DNA from 2 places in the Enterobacter sp. ECC-219 genome. Region 1 is predicted to be linked to the other one. Evidence: predicted binding sites of a transcription regulator. Region 1 holds the regulator's gene; the other holds the start of a gene.
The links. Region 1 encodes Fur, which represses iron uptake genes when iron is present. Its sites were predicted from a motif close to ATAATAATGAGAACNACTATCAA; they were not measured.
Positions count from the first base shown of each region.

Region 1 (9,068 bases):
TCTTTTCCCACGTAGCACGGACCGGTAACGCCGTTTTTGGCGCGCTCTTCCGCAATGGCCTGAGCAATGGCCAGAATATGCGGTTCGTTAAAGCTGTGGCGCGCCGCGCTGCCGCGGTGACCAGATGTACCAAACTTCACTGCGTGTTCTGCGTTGCCCACGACCGGTTTCAGCACGTAATACTGCGCGGTCAGCTGAGCGACGTTAATCAAATCGCTTTGTTGTGCAGGTTGGCCTGCACGGCTGTGATTTGCCATTACCGGGTCCTTATGATGCAAGGGTTAAATTGTACCGCAAACCTTTTCAATCAATTCCGCCGGGAACTGCATGGACTGCATGATGTGTTCAATCATGCTGCACTTGCGGCCCGTATTGGTATTGGTGATCACCCAGTACGGGGTGCCAGGGACATGTTTAGGTTTGGTTTGATTGCCATTTTGCAGCAGCGTCTGCTCGTCGCCCGCGAAATAGACGCGGGTACGGCCGTGCAGCGACTCGGTCGCTTCAGCAAACGCTTTGTTATCCAGGGCGTAAAGTGTAGACAGCACCAGCATAAAACGGTTGACCGCCTTTTTCTGCTCCGCATATTCGTCGGAGAGCAGCAGCTCACGCATCGCGCGCACTTTATCTTTTACCGGCGTCACGGCAGGTTTTGCCTGTGCAGCAACGCTCGGCTGAGACACGACATCTTTGGTAACTGGGGTGGCAGGCTGTGAAGCGGCGGAAATTTTAAGCATGCGCCGTAAAATGTCGGACGCGCTCTCCCCGATATGCCGCGTCTGGCTGGCAATATACTGATAGAGTTCGTCATCAACTTCGATTGTTTTCATCTTAATCCAGTGCGATATCTTATCTGAATACAAGTCATTGGGATTATAAGGTCAAATCCCAACAGCGGATAGCGTCAAACCAGGTTGGCGGCAAAAGTCAGATTAAACTGGAACCTTGCAGCCGGGCGGCAGAATGGTCAACATGATACCCTAACCTGACATACGTAAAAAAAGAACTTTGCCATGAAATTGAATACCCGAGCGCAAACTGCACAATCGCCGAACAATAATTCCCCCATCGTGCTGGTTCATGGACTTTTTGGCAGCCTGGATAACCTGGGCGTGCTGGCCCGCGATTTGGTCACCGATCACGATATTCTACAGGTTGATATGCGCAATCACGGGCTTTCCGGCCGCTCAGACGAAATGACCTATGCGGCAATGGCGCAGGATCTGCTGGATACGCTTGATGCGCACAATCTGCAGAAGGTGACCTTCATCGGGCATTCAATGGGCGGTAAAGCGGTTATGGCGCTCACCGCGCTGGCGCCAGAACGCATTTCCGGGCTTGTGGTCATTGATGTTGCCCCTGTGGACTACGACGTTCGACGTCATGATGAGATTTTCGCAGCAATTAATGCTGTAACGGCAGCTGGCGTTTCCACACGTCAGCAGGCGGCAACGGTTATGCGTGAACATCTTGATGAAGAAGGCGTGGTGCAGTTCCTTTTGAAGTCATTTGTTGACGGGCAATGGCGTTTTAACGTGCCGGTGCTGTGGGACCAGTACAACAACATCGTGGGCTGGGAAACCGTCCCCACCTGGCCGCACCCTGCTCTCTTTATTCGCGGCGGCCACTCTCCTTATATTACCGACGCTTACCGCGACACGCTGCTGGCACAGTTCCCGCAGGCGCGCGCCCACGTGATTGCCGGGGCCGGGCACTGGGTTCACGCCGAAAAACCTGACGCTGTACTGCGCGCTATCCGCCGCTATCTCGCTGATACTGCAAATTGATTAAAAAGAGAGCGACTGGAAGATGACAGGCTTCCAGTCGTTGGCGTGCCGTTTTTGGTGATGTATGATGGCGCGCTTATCGCCCGGGCTTTAGCAGGGCGGCGTGTTTCCCCCGAAGTCTCAGAATCATGGCCAAAGAACAAACGGACCGTACGACACTAGATCTGTTCGCGAATGAGCGTCGACCGGGACGACCGAAAACGAATCCGCTTTCGCGCGATGAACAGCTGCGTATCAATAAACGCAATCAGCTTAAACGCGATAAAAATCGTGGGCTTAAGCGTGTCGAACTGAAGCTCAACGCTGACGCTGTCGATGCGCTTAACGAGCTGGCCGAGGCGCGTAATATCAGCCGCAGCGAGCTTATTGAAGAGATGCTCATCGCTCAGCTTGAGACGCTTCGCAGCCAGGCATAAGTCTGAAAAACCCCTTTATCGCCCTTTTCATGTAGCACAGAGTGCAGTCCTGCGCGATAGCGGTTTCCGCAGGGTTGCCAGTTCTGCTATTATTGCCCTTATCCGTGGCCGAATTGCGCCACCATACCATTAAGTTTCAAGAGGTTATTTTACTCATGGCAATCATCGGCATTTTCTTCGGCAGTGATACCGGCAATACCGAAAATATCGCAAAAAACATTCAGAAACAGCTCGGTAAAGACGTTGCTGATGTGCATGACATCGCCAAGAGCAGCAAAGAAGATCTCGAGGGCTATGACATTCTGCTGCTGGGTATTCCAACCTGGTACTACGGTGAAGCCCAGTGCGACTGGGACGATTTCTTCCCGACGCTGGAAGAGGTGGACTTCAACGGGAAGCTGGTCGCACTGTTTGGCTGTGGCGATCAGGAAGACTATGCCGAGTACTTCTGTGACGCGCTGGGGACGATTCGCGACATCATTGAGCCGAATGGCGCGGTTATTGTTGGTCACTGGCCGACTGCCGGTTACCACTTCGAAGCCTCTAAAGGCCTGGCCGATGACGATCATTTTGTGGGTCTGGCCATTGACGAAGACCGTCAGCCTGAGCTTACGGCAGAGCGTGTAGAGAAGTGGGTTAAGCAGATCCGTGAAGAACTCCACCTGGACGATATTCTCAACGCCTGATTTTTTCTACGGCGCAACGCAGGTTGCGCCCGTTTTCCAGGTAAAACCGATTAAATTAATTGCTACAAACTTTTAACTTTTTCGCCCAGACCTGTACAATGTCTCCCTGGCAAAATGTGGTTTCCATTGAGCAAGTTTGTTGGTGATACCACGTTTTTATAAGCATACTTTGCCTGAGACTTGCAGTTTTCATTTAGGCATGGCAGTTCTATAATGAGACGCATTAACCCAGGTGCATTTTCTGTCACTTCCTTCAGAAGTGAATCGTTTAGCAACAGGACAGATTCCGCATGACTGACAACAATACCGCATTAAAGAAGGCTGGCCTGAAAGTAACGCTTCCTCGATTAAAAATCCTCGAAGTGCTTCAGGGTCCAGACAATCACCATGTCAGTGCGGAAGACCTTTATAAACGTCTTATCGACATGGGTGAAGAGATTGGGCTGGCCACCGTTTATCGCGTGCTGAACCAGTTTGATGACGCGGGCATTGTTACCCGTCATAATTTCGAAGGCGGTAAATCTGTATTCGAACTGACCCAGCAGCATCACCACGATCACCTGATCTGCCTCGATTGCGGCAAGGTCATTGAATTTAGCGATGATTCCATCGAAGCGCGTCAGCGTGAAATCGCAGCTCGTCACGGCATTCGCCTGACCAACCACAGCCTGTACCTTTACGGTCACTGCGCTGAAGGGGATTGCCGCGAGAATGAACACGCTCACGACACAAAATAAGTTAGCGTTCATACTCTGAGCCAGCCGCAAGGTTGGCTTTTTTTTGCGTCAAAAAAGCCCGGTAAGCAAAGTGCCACCGGGCGTAAAGCAACTTATTTATTGTTATTGCGTATCTCGTTCCAGATCTTATCGCAACGCTTCGCCACTTCCTGATCGTTACCGGTTTTACGCGCCTGAATACAGGCCTGATAATCCATCACCCGAACGTTCTCCTGCGTCGCGAACTGCTCATGCGCTTTCTCTTTCTTCAACACATTCAGCACGCTCTGACAGGCTTCGATTTTCTCCGGCGAGGCTTCCGCAGTATTAATACAGGCGCTATACGCCTCCTTCAGACGGGAATCCTCTTTCGGCGCCTGAGTCTGAACGCACGCCACCAGCCCTGATGCCAGCAACGCGACGATTACGATTTTTTTCATCATGTGAAGTCTCCAGACCGGCGGGATTCAGCCCGCCGGTGTGCTCATCAGAAGATGGTGAATGGGGCGATAACCATGAATTTGACGTCACGTTCATCCTGGAAGATGTTGCCGTAACCGCCCGCATAGCTTGGAATATCGGAGTGGTTGTCATACTGGGTGAAGTGCAGCTTGAACATCGTGCCTTTCGCGCGGCCATCCTGCAGGGTATAGATAGCATCCAGGCTGTAGGAGGACTCTTTCAGGCGATAGTTTGGATCGTAGTAGGCATCCGGCGTCGCCATGTCTGCTGGTTTTGCGTCCCAGGCGTATGCGTAAGAAGCCCCCACCGCCCAGCCAGGCAGGTTCCAGTTTTTCAGGTCATACATGGCGCCGAAGAAGACCGCTTTCTCGCCGTCGGCGTTGAAGTCGGAGCGGTTATCCCACCAGATATCCAGACGACCGTTGGATGATGCATAGGTCGGGGTCATACGCTGCAGGAAGTAGCCCTGCTGCCCTTCCGCCTTCACCCATGTCCCTTCCAGACGCAAATCAACCTGACCGACTTTGTAGCCGAAGGTCAGCGCCTGAAGCCACGCGGTGCCGTTATAAATGTCATTTACGCTGCCATCGCTGACCTTATCGCGCGTACCGTAGAACTGGTAGCTGGTGCTCAGCGGGCTACCGGCGATATCAAATTTGTAGCTGGCTTTAGCAAAATACTGATCGATATAGCCTTCCGCCTGACCAAATGCGGCTTCCAGAACCAGATCGTTTTTAAAGTCGTACTTCGCGCCCAGCGAGTGGAGGTAATCGACTTTGGTTTTCTTATCGTTCTGGTAGAACTTATCCATTTCGATGTGCCACGGTGCTTTGTACTCGTTGGTCCACATATAGGAGAAGCTCAACGCACCTGCGTCACCGTAGTCAAAGTTAGCCCCGGCTTCTGCACCCTGATAGGTACCAGGCATAAAGCTCCAGTGCGGCGCTAACAGCGTCTGGCCGGTTGGCTGAATATACCCCCCGCGCGCCCAGACCGGGCCGTATTTAAATTTCGCTGCAGCCTTATAAAGGCTGATACCGCTTTTATCTCCGGACCAGTCTTCGTCATAGGCTTTATTGCTGGAGGAGAAGGCAATTTCGTTCGGGTGGCCGCTGTCGCCGTTTTCCGCCATTTCGATTGCGGTAAATGCGGCAATATCCAGACCGAACATATCAGCGGCATAGCCTGACTGGAAGTCCAGGTTGGCGTTCCAGGTGGAGTGAGAGAGGTTGGTTTTGTATTTATCTTCTGTGACATCTTTACGGTCACGTTCACGCTGCCAGTAATAAATACCGCCAGTGAGGGTAGAATCTTCGATGAAACCTGCTGCTTTCGCCTCTGGTGTCACCACCAGGCCCGACATTGCTGTCACACCGGCAATAGCCAGCGCCAGCGCACTACGTTTGCCACTGAACGTACGCATAGATTATTCCTCTTTGACGAATTAAAACGCCTTAAACGGCGAAAATATAAAAGACCAAATGGTCAGGGGTAGTTATAAATACCCTCGAATTAACTACCGTCTTTAGGTTATTTTTCGCGACGCGAATTATCAATGCTTTTCAGTGGGCAAAAGTCAGGATTATGACGAAGTGCACATAATTGGTAGTGCTTTGTAACATTTAGCCGGATGCGAGGTGTGGCGGGGCTAAAGCAGGTAATTTCAACGTATTAGATCGTAAAAAAACACGTATTTGTCTTTATTCACTTTTTTATCAGAAAGACAAACTTTTTTTAGAAAAATAAGTAGCACCACGTTGACCAAAAATTTTAGTTGGCCTAATTACGGGTCTACTTTAACGATATGATCATTAAATAAAAAAACGCCGCTATAAGCGGCGTTTGTTTCTCATTGACCAGTGCAGCGTTATTATTCGCCGATCTTCGTCCAGGTATCACGCAAACCTACGGTACGGTTAAATACCGGCTTTTCTGCCGTGCTGTAACGGCTGTCCAGGCAGAAGTAACCTTCACGTTCAAACTGGAATGCTTTGCCCGCTTCAGCCGCTTTCAGCGACGGCTCCGCGTAACCCTGTTTGATCACCAAAGATTCCGGGTTGATAGTCGCCAGGAAGTCTTCAGCTGCACCCGGGTTAGGCACGCTAAACAGACGATCGTACAGACGAATTTCTACCGGCAGCGCGTGGGAAGCGCTCACCCAGTGAATCACGCCTTTCACCTTGCGGCCATCTGCCGGATCTTTGCTCAGCGTCTCTGCATCGTACGAACAGAAGATGGTGGTGATGTTGCCTTCTGCATCTTTCTCTACGCGCTCGGCTTTGATGACGTAGGCATTACGCAGACGCACTTCTTTACCCAGCACCAGACGTTTGTACTGCTTATTGGCTTCTTCACGGAAGTCAGCACGATCGATCCAGATTTCACCGCTGAACGGCACGTCGCGGCTTCCCATTTCCGGTTTGTTCGGATGGTTAGGCATGGAGACCAGCTCGCTTCCACCCTGCGGGTAGTTTTCGATAACCAGCTTCACCGGATCGATAACGGCCATCGCGCGCGGGGCGTTTTCGTTGAGATCTTCACGAATGCAGGATTCCAGAGACGCCATTTCGATGGTGTTGTCCTGCTTGGTCACGCCAATACGTTTGCAGAACTCACGAATAGAGGCGGCAGTGTAACCACGACGGCGCAGACCAGAGATGGTTGGCATACGCGGATCGTCCCAACCCTCAACGTGCTTGTCTGTTACCAGCAGGTTCAGCTTACGCTTGGACATCACGGTGTATTCCAGATTCAGACGAGAGAACTCGTACTGACGCGGATGCACAGGAATGGTGATGTTATCCAGCACCCAGTCGTACAGACGACGGTTGTCCTGGAACTCCAGCGTACACAGGGAGTGCGTAATGCCTTCCAGCGCATCGCTAATGCAGTGGGTGAAGTCGTACATCGGGTAGATGCACCACTTGTTGCCGGTCTGGTGGTGTTCCGCAAATTTAATGCGGTACAGCACCGGGTCGCGCATCACGATGAACGGAGACGCCATGTCGATTTTGGCGCGCAGGCACGCTTTGCCTTCTTCGAAACCACCGGCACGCATTTTTTCAAACAGCGCCAGGTTCTCTTCCACGCTGCGATCGCGGAACGGGCTGTTTTTACCTGGCGCAGTCAGCGTACCGCGATACTCGCGGATTTCGTCAGCAGACAGTTCGTCGACGTATGCCAGACCTTTATTGATCAGCTCCACCGCGTAGGCATACAGCTGATCAAAATAGTCAGAGGAGTAGCAGATATCGCCAGACCAGTTGAAACCCAGCCATTGCACGTCGTTTTTAATGGACTCAACGTATTCGATGTCTTCTTTTACTGGGTTGGTGTCATCGAAACGCAGGTTGCACTGCCCCTGGTAATCTTGCGCAATGCCAAAGTTCAGGCAGATCGATTTCGCGTGACCAATGTGCAGGTAGCCGTTCGGCTCCGGCGGAAAACGCGTATGTACCGTGGTGTGCTTACCACTGGCCAGATCTTCATCGATGATCTGACGAATAAAGTTACTCGGGCGGGCTTCTGCCTCACTCATCGTGGATTCCTCAAAGCGTAAACAACGTATAACGGCGTATGATCTTATAAGCCGGACGTAGTGACAACCCTTAGTTACGGAAAATACGTATCAGATGAAAATAATGGGGGCATTTGCTGCAAAAAAAAGCGGCGGAGGATATCCCCCGCCGCTTAAGGCATGACTCTACTCAGGAGCGATTACTTGCCTTTAATCTCATACAGCGGTGTTTGGCCTGCAACAACCTGACCTTTCGCCTGAATGACCAGGCCGCTGAAGTCATCAATGTTGCTGCAAACGACCGGGCTAATCATGGAGCGCGCGTTGGCGTTCAGGAAGTCCAGATCCATTTCCAGAATCGGCTGACCCGCCACCACTTCAGCGCCCTCTTCTACCAGGCGAGTAAAGCCCTGACCGTTCAGCGCAACGGTATCGATACCCATATGGACAACGATCTCCGCGCCTTTTTCGGTTTCGAGGCAGAACGCGTGGTTGGTGTTGAAGATTTTCACGATGGTACCGGCCGCCGGAGACACAACGGTTTTGTCCGTTGGTTTCACCGCCACGCCGTCACCAACCGCTTTGCTGGCGAACGCTTCGTCAGGCACCTGCTCAAGCGCAACCACGTCACCGGTGACCGGGGACACCAGCGCAGCGATAGTCACCGCATTTGGCACGGCCTGCGGTTTTGCAACCGGCGCTTCAGCTACTGGAGCGCTATCCGTTGAGGCGGCAGCAACCGGCCCACGGGCAACCACTTTTTTCATTTCATCGCCGATAGATTCAGCTTTCGCACCCACGATAACCTGGATGGTTTGCTTATTCAGTTTCACCACACCAGACGCGCCCAGGCGTTTACACATCGCATCGCTCACGCGCGCGGAATCACCCACGGTCAGACGCAGACGAGTAATACAGGCGTCAATCGCTTTCAGGTTGTCGGTACCGCCGACTGCGGCAATGTAGCTGGTCGCCAGCTGGGTTAAACCTTCTTCGGTATTGCTGTTTGCTTCACTGGTAACAACATCTTCTTTCGTATCTTCGCGGCCCGGCGTTTTCAGGTTAAACATACGAATCACCGCGCTGAACAGAACGAAGTAGATAACGAAGAAGATCAGGCCCATCACCACCAGCATCCAGACGTTGCTGCTTGCCGCCGGCAGGTTGTACATCAACACGTAGTCAATGGCGCCTGCGGAGAAGGAGAAGCCCGCATGGATACCCAGAAGGGTGGCAACGAACAGGCTGATACCGGTCAGGATTGCGTGCATGAGGTACAGCAGCGGAGCCAGGAACATGAACAGGAATTCCAGTGGCTCGGTAACACCGGTCAGGAAAGCGGTAATCGCAACAGACAGCAGCATGCCGCCAACCATCGGACGACGCGCTTTTGGCGCGGCCAGGTACATAGCAAGCGCAGCACCAGGCAGACCAAACATCATAATTGGGAAGAAACCGGACATAAACATGCCCGCGGTGCCGTC
Region 1 covers NZ_CP143680.1:2,039,422-2,048,489, reverse strand. Annotated here, with positions in the region: gene pgm (phosphoglucomutase (alpha-D-glucose-1,6-bisphosphate-dependent)) at 1-257, opposite strand, end outside; gene seqA (replication initiation negative regulator SeqA) at 282-830, opposite strand; gene ybfF (esterase) at 1,014-1,787, shown strand; gene ybfE (LexA regulated protein) at 1,916-2,203, shown strand; gene fldA (flavodoxin FldA) at 2,359-2,889, shown strand; gene fur (ferric iron uptake transcriptional regulator) at 3,180-3,626, shown strand; gene chiQ (ChiQ/YbfN family lipoprotein) at 3,719-4,045, opposite strand; gene chiP (chitoporin) at 4,093-5,490, opposite strand; gene glnS (glutamine--tRNA ligase) at 5,938-7,605, opposite strand; gene nagE (PTS N-acetyl glucosamine transporter subunit IIABC) at 7,785-9,068, opposite strand, start outside.

Region 2 (9,068 bases), 2.2 Mb from region 1:
CACCAGTGACAACAGAACCAGAATCAAATCTGCTTCCGCCACGGAGAAAATGTTAGGCAAGACGTGGAAAATCTCCTGGAAGAACTTGATCGTCAGGGCGACCAGCGCCAGGGAAAGACCGAAATAGACGGGTGCGAGCAGCCAGCGAGAGGCATACATTGCGTTTTCAAAGAAGCGTTCCATAAAATCCTGTCTGCAAACGAAACCAGCGCTCAGTATATCTCAACGGCGCTGACTGTTTGCAAGAACTAACCCGCACGTCACTCAGACGTTGTCCGGGTTGACCTCCGGACGCGCATACTCCGGCCAGACCAGCGCCACAAGCTCGGGGTAGGCTTCCAGACTGAACTCGCGAAAACACTGCCGCAAATTTAATACGTCCAGATCGGAACAGGAAACCTTCTCACCGTTAAGACAGCGCTTTTTGATATTGTCATAATATTTATAAACCGCCGAATTGAGGTCGCTACAGCGACGCTGAGCCTCAAACAGACCGGGGGTATCATTAATTTCCGACATTTTCATACGTTTAATTGTCGCGTGTAAGAAGTCGATATATTCATGATTCACCCGCCAGTACCAGACAGGCGTAACGGAGTTCATCAGAACAGAGAAATGGTCTTCTCCTTCCTCTTTTGTCATCAGCTCAGGCTGTGGCGGTTCACTGGTGTCTTTCGACACTTTCGTTTTATTGAACTCCTGCATCAATAAAAGCACACCAGCGGTCAGTAATAGTAATGTGATGACCGTAAAAAAAATGCTGTTCATGGGTTGGCTCCATTTTTTTTGATTTTAAAATTGCCTCATGATATTGTCAACGAATCTCACGCCTTTACCAACCCCACCCTGTTGAAAATAAAGGAAATTAAAATGCTGCCCGACTATCTCGTCCCGGCTAAGTACCACATTGCGCCTGTGGAACAGAAACCGATGGAAGAAGAAAAAAAGGCCAGTTTAACTCAGGGGAAAAGAAAGCTCTCTGATTTCGAGCCAGATATATTAATTGGCGTTTCCCGCACTGGCAAATCCCGTAATATGTTGCTGGAAGAGCACGATCGCCATATAAAAGACCGCTTATTTCGCGCTATAAAAATTGAAGCCTTCGTCCACCTGCTGAATGACCTGCAGGCCGAAGGTGAAATAGATGCCCAGAAACTAAGTCAAATAATGGCTGAAAAAACAAAAGAAATAAATGAGGCCGGCAATGAAATTTGGCTTAATCTAATTACGCGAGAAAAAAACAACCCTATTTTTTATACCCTGGGGGAAGATTAACGTGAAAGAAGTTAAAGACAATGACGTTTATTTGACTTTAGATGATAAAAAAAGTGATGAATTTATCTTAAAGCAAAATATCGAGGCGCTGAGAAATGCAAAAAATGCCGAGATGACGCGTATTACACAAGACATGGTATCGATCCCGGCAACGCTGGTGCGTCTGAAATGGCAGAATCGCCGCGAGATTTATCCGTTACAGGTCAAAGAAGAAATTTACGGTGCCGTGATGAACGCCATCATCGAACAGCAACCAGAATTGAAAGAGAAACTGCTGGGACGTCTTGAGGCCAACTATCAGTATCTGCTTGCCAGAGAAGTCGCCACCCTGCGCCTGACGCGCAAACTGTCAGCCGGTGAATACCGTACGTCAAACGTCACCTGCGTTGCCCTCGATGAGGATGCGCTTGCAACCTCCTCTACCGCACCGACGGACGACAAAAACGCATAAACCGACAGGCATAAAAAAAGCCGGCTTTCGCCAGCTTCTGTATCACTTCGAGGCCGCTTTCTCTTCCCCGACCAGCCCAATCTTCAGATAACCCGCCTGATGCAGCGTGTCCATTACCTTCATCATGGTTTCGTAGTCGACGGTTTTGTCCGCCCGGAAGAAGACGGTGGTGTCTTTCTTGCCGCTGGTAAGCCGATCCAGCGCCGGAATAACGGAAGCATCCGTTACCGGGTCGTTACCCAGGAACATGGATTTATCCGCTTTCACCGACAGATAGATAGGCTTTTCCGGACGCGGCTGCGGCTGGCTGGAGGAGGCAGGCAGATTCACCTTCACGTCGACCGTCGCCAGCGGCGCAGCCACCATGAAAATAATCAGCAGCACCAGCATGACGTCGATAAACGGCGTCACGTTGATTTCGTGCATTTCGCCGTTATCGTCCAGATTTTCGTTGAGACGCATCGCCATACTATTAACCTACGCGCAGTTTAGACGCCGCATGGACCGGCTTCACGGAGCTGGCATTCAGGTCGAGATCGCGGCTTTGCAGCAGCAGAACCTGGGCGGCAACGTCTCCGAGAGTCGCTTTGTAGCTGCCAATCATACGCGCGAAGATGTTGTAGATAACCACCGCAGGGATAGCGGCAACCAGACCGATTGCCGTCGCCAGCAGCGCTTCCGCGATACCCGGCGCAACCACCGCGAGGTTGGTGGTTTGGGTCTGCGCAATACCGATAAAGCTGTTCATGATGCCCCAGACCGTACCGAACAGACCAATGAACGGCGAAATCGCGCCGATGGTCGCCAGATAACCATTGCCGCGTCCCATGTGTCGACCAACGGCCGCAACACGACGCTCCAGACGGAAACCGGTACGCTCTTTAATGCCTTCGTTATCTTCACTGCCGGCGGAGAGTTCCAGCTCGTTCTGAGCTTCATTCACTAACAGGGTGGTCAGGCTTTTCGCGTGGAAGGATGAGGTCATCTCAGAAGCCTGATCCAGAGAGCGGGCTTCAGCCAGCTGCTGCTGTTCCCGCTTGAGGCGACGCTTCTGCGAAAGCAGCTCGGCGCTTTTGCTGAAGAAGATAGCCCAGGTGACAACGGACGCCAGAATCAGGCCGATCATCACAATCTTAACCACGATGTCAGCATGATGATACATGCCCCAAACGGAGAGATCCGTCTGCATCAAATTATTACCCACTCTGTATCTCCAGGACGCAAATCACAAAATCTGAACGTAATAATATCAAAAAGTCGTCGAATTGATAGTCGTTCTCATTAGTATTTACATGGTGCCTTAATTTTCGCTCACTTTCCTTGCGCTTACGCAGTAAAAATTTCTTATGCGCTTTTTTGCTAATATTTTCTGCTTATTCGATAAGCATGCGGGTGCAGTTTTTTACAATCGTGGTAGTCTGGACGTCCAGACGTATAAAAACAGGGTTTGCAAATATGACGAAGAAGCATCTTGATACCACGCTGGTACAGGCTGGACGCAGCAAAAAATATACTCAGGGTTCGGTTAACAGCGTGATTCAACGCGCCTCTTCCCTGGTGTTTGACACCGTTGAGGAGAAAAAAATCGCCACGCGCAACCGCGCGAAAGGCGGGTTGTTCTATGGTCGTCGCGGCACCCTAACCCACTTTTCTCTGCAGGAGGCGATGTGCGAGCTGGAAGGCGGCGTGGGCTGCGCGCTGTTCCCATGCGGGGCGGCGGCGGTTGCCAACACCATTCTGGCGTTTGTGGAACAGGGCGACCATATCCTGATGACCAACACGGCCTATGAACCCAGCCAGGATTTCTGCACCAAAATCCTCAGCAAGCTCGGCGTAACGACCGGCTGGTTTGACCCGCTGATTGGTGAAGGCATTGCTGAACTTATCCAGCCAAACACGCGCATTGTGTTCCTGGAATCTCCCGGCTCTATCACCATGGAAGTGCACGACGTGCCGGCTATCGTGAAGGCCGTACGCAGCAAAGCGCCAGAGGCGATTATCATGATCGACAACACCTGGGCGGCGGGCGTGCTGTTTAAGGCGCTGGAATTCGACATTGATATCTCGATTCAGGCGGCAACGAAATACCTGATTGGCCACTCTGACGGGATGATTGGCACCGCGGTATCCAACGCGCGCTGCTGGGACCAGCTGCGTGAAAATGCCTACCTGATGGGCCAGATGGTGGATGCAGACACGGCATACATGACCAGCCGTGGTATCCGCACGCTGGGGGTTCGCCTGCGTCAGCATCATGAAAGTAGTCTGAAAATCGCTGAGTGGCTGGCGCAGCATCCGCAGGTTGAGCGCGTGAACCATCCGGCACTGCCGGGCAGTAAGGGCCATGAGTTCTGGCAGCGTGACTTTACGGGCAGCAGCGGGCTGTTCTCGTTTGTGCTTAAAAAACGGCTCAATAATGACGAGCTGGCGAGCTATCTGGATAATTTTACCCTCTTCAGCATGGCCTACTCCTGGGGCGGTTTTGAATCCCTGATCCTGCCGAATCAGCCGGAGCAGATCGCGGCCCTGCGCCCCGGCGGTGAAGTGGACTTCAGCGGCACCCTCATTAGATTGCATATCGGTTTAGAAAACGTGGACGATTTAATTGCGGATTTATCTGCAGGGTTTGAACGTATCGTGTAGAGTGCGGGCTGAAAATGTACTCTCCGGACGCTTTTGTGAACACTGCAAGCAGAAAAGTCTGCATGAGTTGCGCCTGCGATCAATCCCGGCAGGTAAAATTGGGAGTACAATAGCGTTATCTCTGCTGTTCCACAGGAAAGTCCATGGCTGTTATTCAAGATATTATCGCGGCGCTCTGGCAACATGATTTTGCCGCCCTGGCGGATCCTCACGTCATAGGCGTCGTCTATTTTGTGATGTTCGCAACGCTGTTTCTGGAAAATGGATTACTGCCAGCCTCGTTTTTACCCGGTGACAGTTTGCTTTTACTTGCCGGGGCCTTGATTGGCAAAGGCGTCATGGACTTTACGCCCACGATGGTTATCCTCACCTCCGCCGCGAGCCTGGGCTGCTGGCTGAGCTATCTGCAGGGCCGCTGGCTTGGAAACACGCGCGTGGTAAAAAGCTGGCTGGCGCAGTTGCCCCATAAATACCATCAGCGTGCGACCTGTATGTTTGACCGACACGGCCTGCTGGCACTGCTGGCCGGGCGTTTTCTGGCGTTTGTTCGCACTCTTCTGCCCACCATGGCGGGTATTTCCGGGCTGTCTAACCGCCGGTTTCAGTTCTTCAACTGGCTGAGCGGCCTGCTGTGGGTCGGTGTCGTAACCACGTTCGGCTATGCGCTGAACATGATCCCGTTTGTGAAACATCACGAAGATCAGGTAATGACCTTCCTGATGATCCTGCCGATTTTCCTGCTGGTGGCAGGGCTGGTAGGGACGATTGCGGTGGTGATCAAGAAAAAGTATTGCAGTGCCTGATCCCCTCGCCCTGACCCTCTCCCCATTGGGGAGAGGGAAAAAAGCCTAAGCTCCCTGCATGGTTCGGATGCGTGACGCATCTTCTCCCGGCGTGACGCCGAAATAGCGCTTAAACTCCCGACTGAACTGCGACGCGCTTTCATAGCCGACGCGCATGGCCGCCGCGCTGGCCTTCATGCCGTCGTGGATCATCAGCATGCGCGCCTTATGCAGCCGGTAGGTTTTGAGGTACTGCAGCGGCGAGGTGCTGGTCACCGACTTAAAGTTATGGTGAAACGCCGAGACGCTCATGTTCGCTTCCGCGGCCAGCTGGTCAACGCTGAGGTTTTCCGTGTACTGACTCTCAATACGTTTGAGCACGCGGCTGATCAGGCTGAAGTGGGTCTGTCGGCTCACCAGGGCAAGTAACGCCCCGCCGCCCGGGCCCAGCAGCACGTGGTAAAGAATTTCGCGAACGATCTGCTTGCCGAGAATACGCGCGTCCAGCGGCCTCTCCATGACGTCCAGCAGGCGCTCAATGGCGCAGAGGATCTCTTCCGACAGCGTCGCCGAGTTAATCCCGCTGGAGGCCATCGACGGCTGGAAGAGCTCGTCTTCGCCAATCTCCATCAGCAGCTCCTGCAGCTGAAGAATATCAACGTTGACGCGAATACCCGCCAGCGGGACCTCCTCTGTCGCGAAGGTTTCACATTCGAAGGGTAAAGGTACCGTCAGGAGCAAATATTCATTGGTGTCGTAGCGGAACACGCGCTCGTTGATATAGCCAATTTTATGGCCCGAGAAGAGAAAAACGATGCCCGGCTGGTACATCACCGGCGTGCGCGTCCCGGGTTGCGTGCCGTAGAGCAGGCGAATGTCCGGCAGCAGGTCGCTGACGTTATTTTCTTTATCTATCAGTCTTTTAATCTGCGCCGTGAGCTGGTGGCAGATCGCTTCGCGGTTCATTTTACGTTACTCCGGGTACGGTTTACGACCCTTACAGTCTGCGCATTTTTCCGAAGTTTCTCCAGCGCTCTGTAGAAATGGGCAAGACATCGACAGGAATGTGCATTGAGGGCCTGGTCCCGGACGGCCACAATGAGCAGCATCAGGTAGCCATCAGCGCCACCACGGTTTTCACCCACTAAAGGGAACGAGCAATGAACAACTTTAATCTTCATACCCCAACCCGCATTCTGTTTGGTAAAGACGCTATCGCCGATCTGCGCGCGCAGATCCCTGCTGACGCCCGCGTGCTGATCACCTACGGCGGCGGCAGCGTGAAAAAAACCGGCGTGCTGGATCAGGTTTATAGCGCGCTGGACGGTCTGGACGTGCGTGAGTTCGGCGGCATCGAGCCAAACCCGTCTTACGAAACGCTGATGAACGCGGTGAAAATCGCCCGCGAAGAAAATATCACCTTCCTGCTGGCGGTCGGCGGCGGCTCCGTGCTGGACGGCACTAAGTTCATCGCGGCGGCAGCGCACTACGCTGACGGCGTTGACCCGTGGCACATCCTGGAAACCCGCGGCAGCGACATCAAAAGCGCGATCCCGATGGGCTCCGTGCTAACCCTCCCGGCCACCGGCTCTGAATCCAACAAGGGCGCGGTGATCTCCCGCAAAACCACCGGCGACAAGCAGGCCTTTATGAACGAACACGTTCAGCCTGTCTTCGCTATTCTGGATCCGGTGTACACCTACACCCTGCCTGCGCGTCAGGTAGCGAACGGCGTGGTCGATGCCTTTGTTCACACCGTGGAGCAGTACGTGACCTACCCGGTGAATGCCAAAATTCAGGATCGCTTCGCGGAAGGCATTCTGCTGACGCTGATTGAAGAGGGCCCGAAAGCGCTGAAAGAGCCGGAGAACTATGACGTTCGCGCCAACGTCATGTGGGCCGCAACGCAGGCGCTTAACGGCCTGATCGGCGCTGGCGTGCCGCAGGACTGGGCGACCCACATGCTCAGCCATGAGCTGACGGCGATGCACGGTCTGGACCACGCTCAGACGCTGGCCGTTGTGCTGCCCGCGCTGTGGAACGAAAAACGCGACACCAAGCGCGCCAAACTGCTGCAGTACGCCGAGCGCGTTTGGAACATCACCGAGGGTTCTGACGATGCGCGTATTGATGCTGCCATTGAAGCGACCCGTAACTTCTTTGAAAGCCTGGGCGTGCCAACGCGTCTGTCCGGCTACGGCCTGGACGGCAGCTCCATCCCTGCCCTGCTGGCAAAACTCGAAGAGCACGGCATGACCCAGCTCGGCGAGCACGGGGACATTACGCTGGACGTGAGCCGTCGTATCTACGAAGCGGCACGCTAAGCGTTTTTGTCCTCCCGACTTTCGTTTTTTGACATTTCGTCCAGACTTAATGCACACCCCATCGTCGGAGTCCCCCTCCGACGATGCGCACCTGAAGGAGGAAAAATGGCAAACCAAACCGTAATCAAGCTGCAGGACGGCAACGTGATGCCCCAGCTGGGGCTAGGTGTATGGAAAGCCGGTAACGACGAGGTCGTCTCCGCCATTCATAAAGCACTGGAAGTCGGCTATCGGTCGATTGATACCGCCGCCGCGTACAAAAACGAGGACGGCGTGGGTACCGCGCTGGCCAGCGCCGGCGTACCCCGCGATGAGCTATTTATCACCACTAAACTGTGGAACGACGATCAAAAGCGCCCCCGTGAAGCGTTGCAGGAGAGCCTGGAGAAACTCCAGCTCGATTTCGTCGATCTGTACCTGATGCACTGGCCAGTTCCGGCCATCGACCATTACGTTGACGCCTGGAAAGGGATGATTGAACTGCAGAAAGAGGGGCTGGTGAAAAGCATCGGCGTCTGTAACTTCCAGGTACATCACCTGCAGCGTCTGATTGATGAAACGGGCGTCGCACCGGTGATTAACCAGATCGAGCTGCACCCGCTACTGCAGCAGCGTCAGCTTCATGCCTGGAACGCCACCCACAAGATCCAAACCGAATCCTGGAGCCCGCTGGCGCAGGGTGGTGAAGGCGTGTTCGATCAGAAAATTATCCGCGACCTGGCGGATAAATACGGTAAAACCCCGGCGCAAATCGTCATTCGCTGGCATCTGGACAACGGCCTGGTGGTCATTCCGAAATCGGTCACGCCGTCGCGTATCGCCGAGAACTTTGACGTCTGGGATTTCCGGCTGGACAAAGACGAGCTGGGTGAAATTGCGAAGCTGGATAAGGGCAAGCGTTTAGGGCCGGATCCGGATCAGTTTGGCGGGTAATCCCCTCACCCTGCCCTCTCCCCAAAGGGGAGAGGGTGTTCAAGTTCCCTCTCCCCTTTGGGGAGAGGGTTAGGGTGAGGGGTGAGGGGTGAGGACATCATCGTTATCCAATCTTACGCTTTACGCTCTTCTTCGTCCCCGCACCACCGTTCGAACGCTGATGCACAATCGGCGTGTGCTTTGTCAGCGCCGGGCGCGTATTGCGGTTCTGGCGACGCGCTTCGCGCATCTCATCCAGCGTCGGGGCCGGAACCAGGCAGTCGCGGCGCGAGCCAATCAGATGTTTTTTACCCATCTCTTCCAGCGCCTGGCGGATCAGCGGCCAGTTTTTCGGATCGTGATAGCGCAGCAGCGCCTTGTGCAGACGGCGCTGTTTATCCCCTTTCGGTACCACCACCTCTTCACTCTTGTAGCCAATCTTACTCAGCGGGTTCTTGCCGGTGTAATACATGGTCGTCGAGTTGGCGAGCGGTGACGGATAGAAGTTCTGCACCTGATCCAGACGGAAGCGACGCTGCTTCAGCCACAGCGCCAGGTTGACCATGTCTTCATCGCGCGTGCCCGGGTGCGCGGAGATGAAGTACGGGATCAGATACTGCTCTTTGCCCGCCTGTTTCGAGTAGGTGTCGAACAGCTGCTTAAAGCGATCGTAGCTGCCCA
Region 2 covers NZ_CP143680.1:4,883,516-4,892,583, forward strand. Annotated here, with positions in the region: gene V1603_RS23160 (TIGR00645 family protein) at 1-183, opposite strand, end outside; gene V1603_RS23165 (ESA_00282 family adhesion-associated protein) at 265-768, opposite strand; gene V1603_RS23170 (hypothetical protein) at 871-1,275, shown strand; gene V1603_RS23175 (cytoplasmic protein) at 1,277-1,726, shown strand; gene exbD (TonB system transport protein ExbD) at 1,769-2,194, opposite strand; gene exbB (tol-pal system-associated acyl-CoA thioesterase) at 2,199-2,930, opposite strand; gene metC (cystathionine beta-lyase) at 3,182-4,369, shown strand; gene yghB (DedA family general envelope maintenance protein YghB) at 4,513-5,172, shown strand; gene V1603_RS23200 (AraC family transcriptional regulator) at 5,218-6,117, opposite strand; gene yqhD (alcohol dehydrogenase) at 6,312-7,475, shown strand; gene dkgA (2,5-didehydrogluconate reductase DkgA) at 7,581-8,408, shown strand; gene V1603_RS23215 (YgiQ family radical SAM protein) at 8,512-9,068, opposite strand, start outside.
Region 2: exbB (tol-pal system-associated acyl-CoA thioesterase) is a predicted target of Fur. The motif match lies at 2,992-3,014, and genes of this name have one in related genera.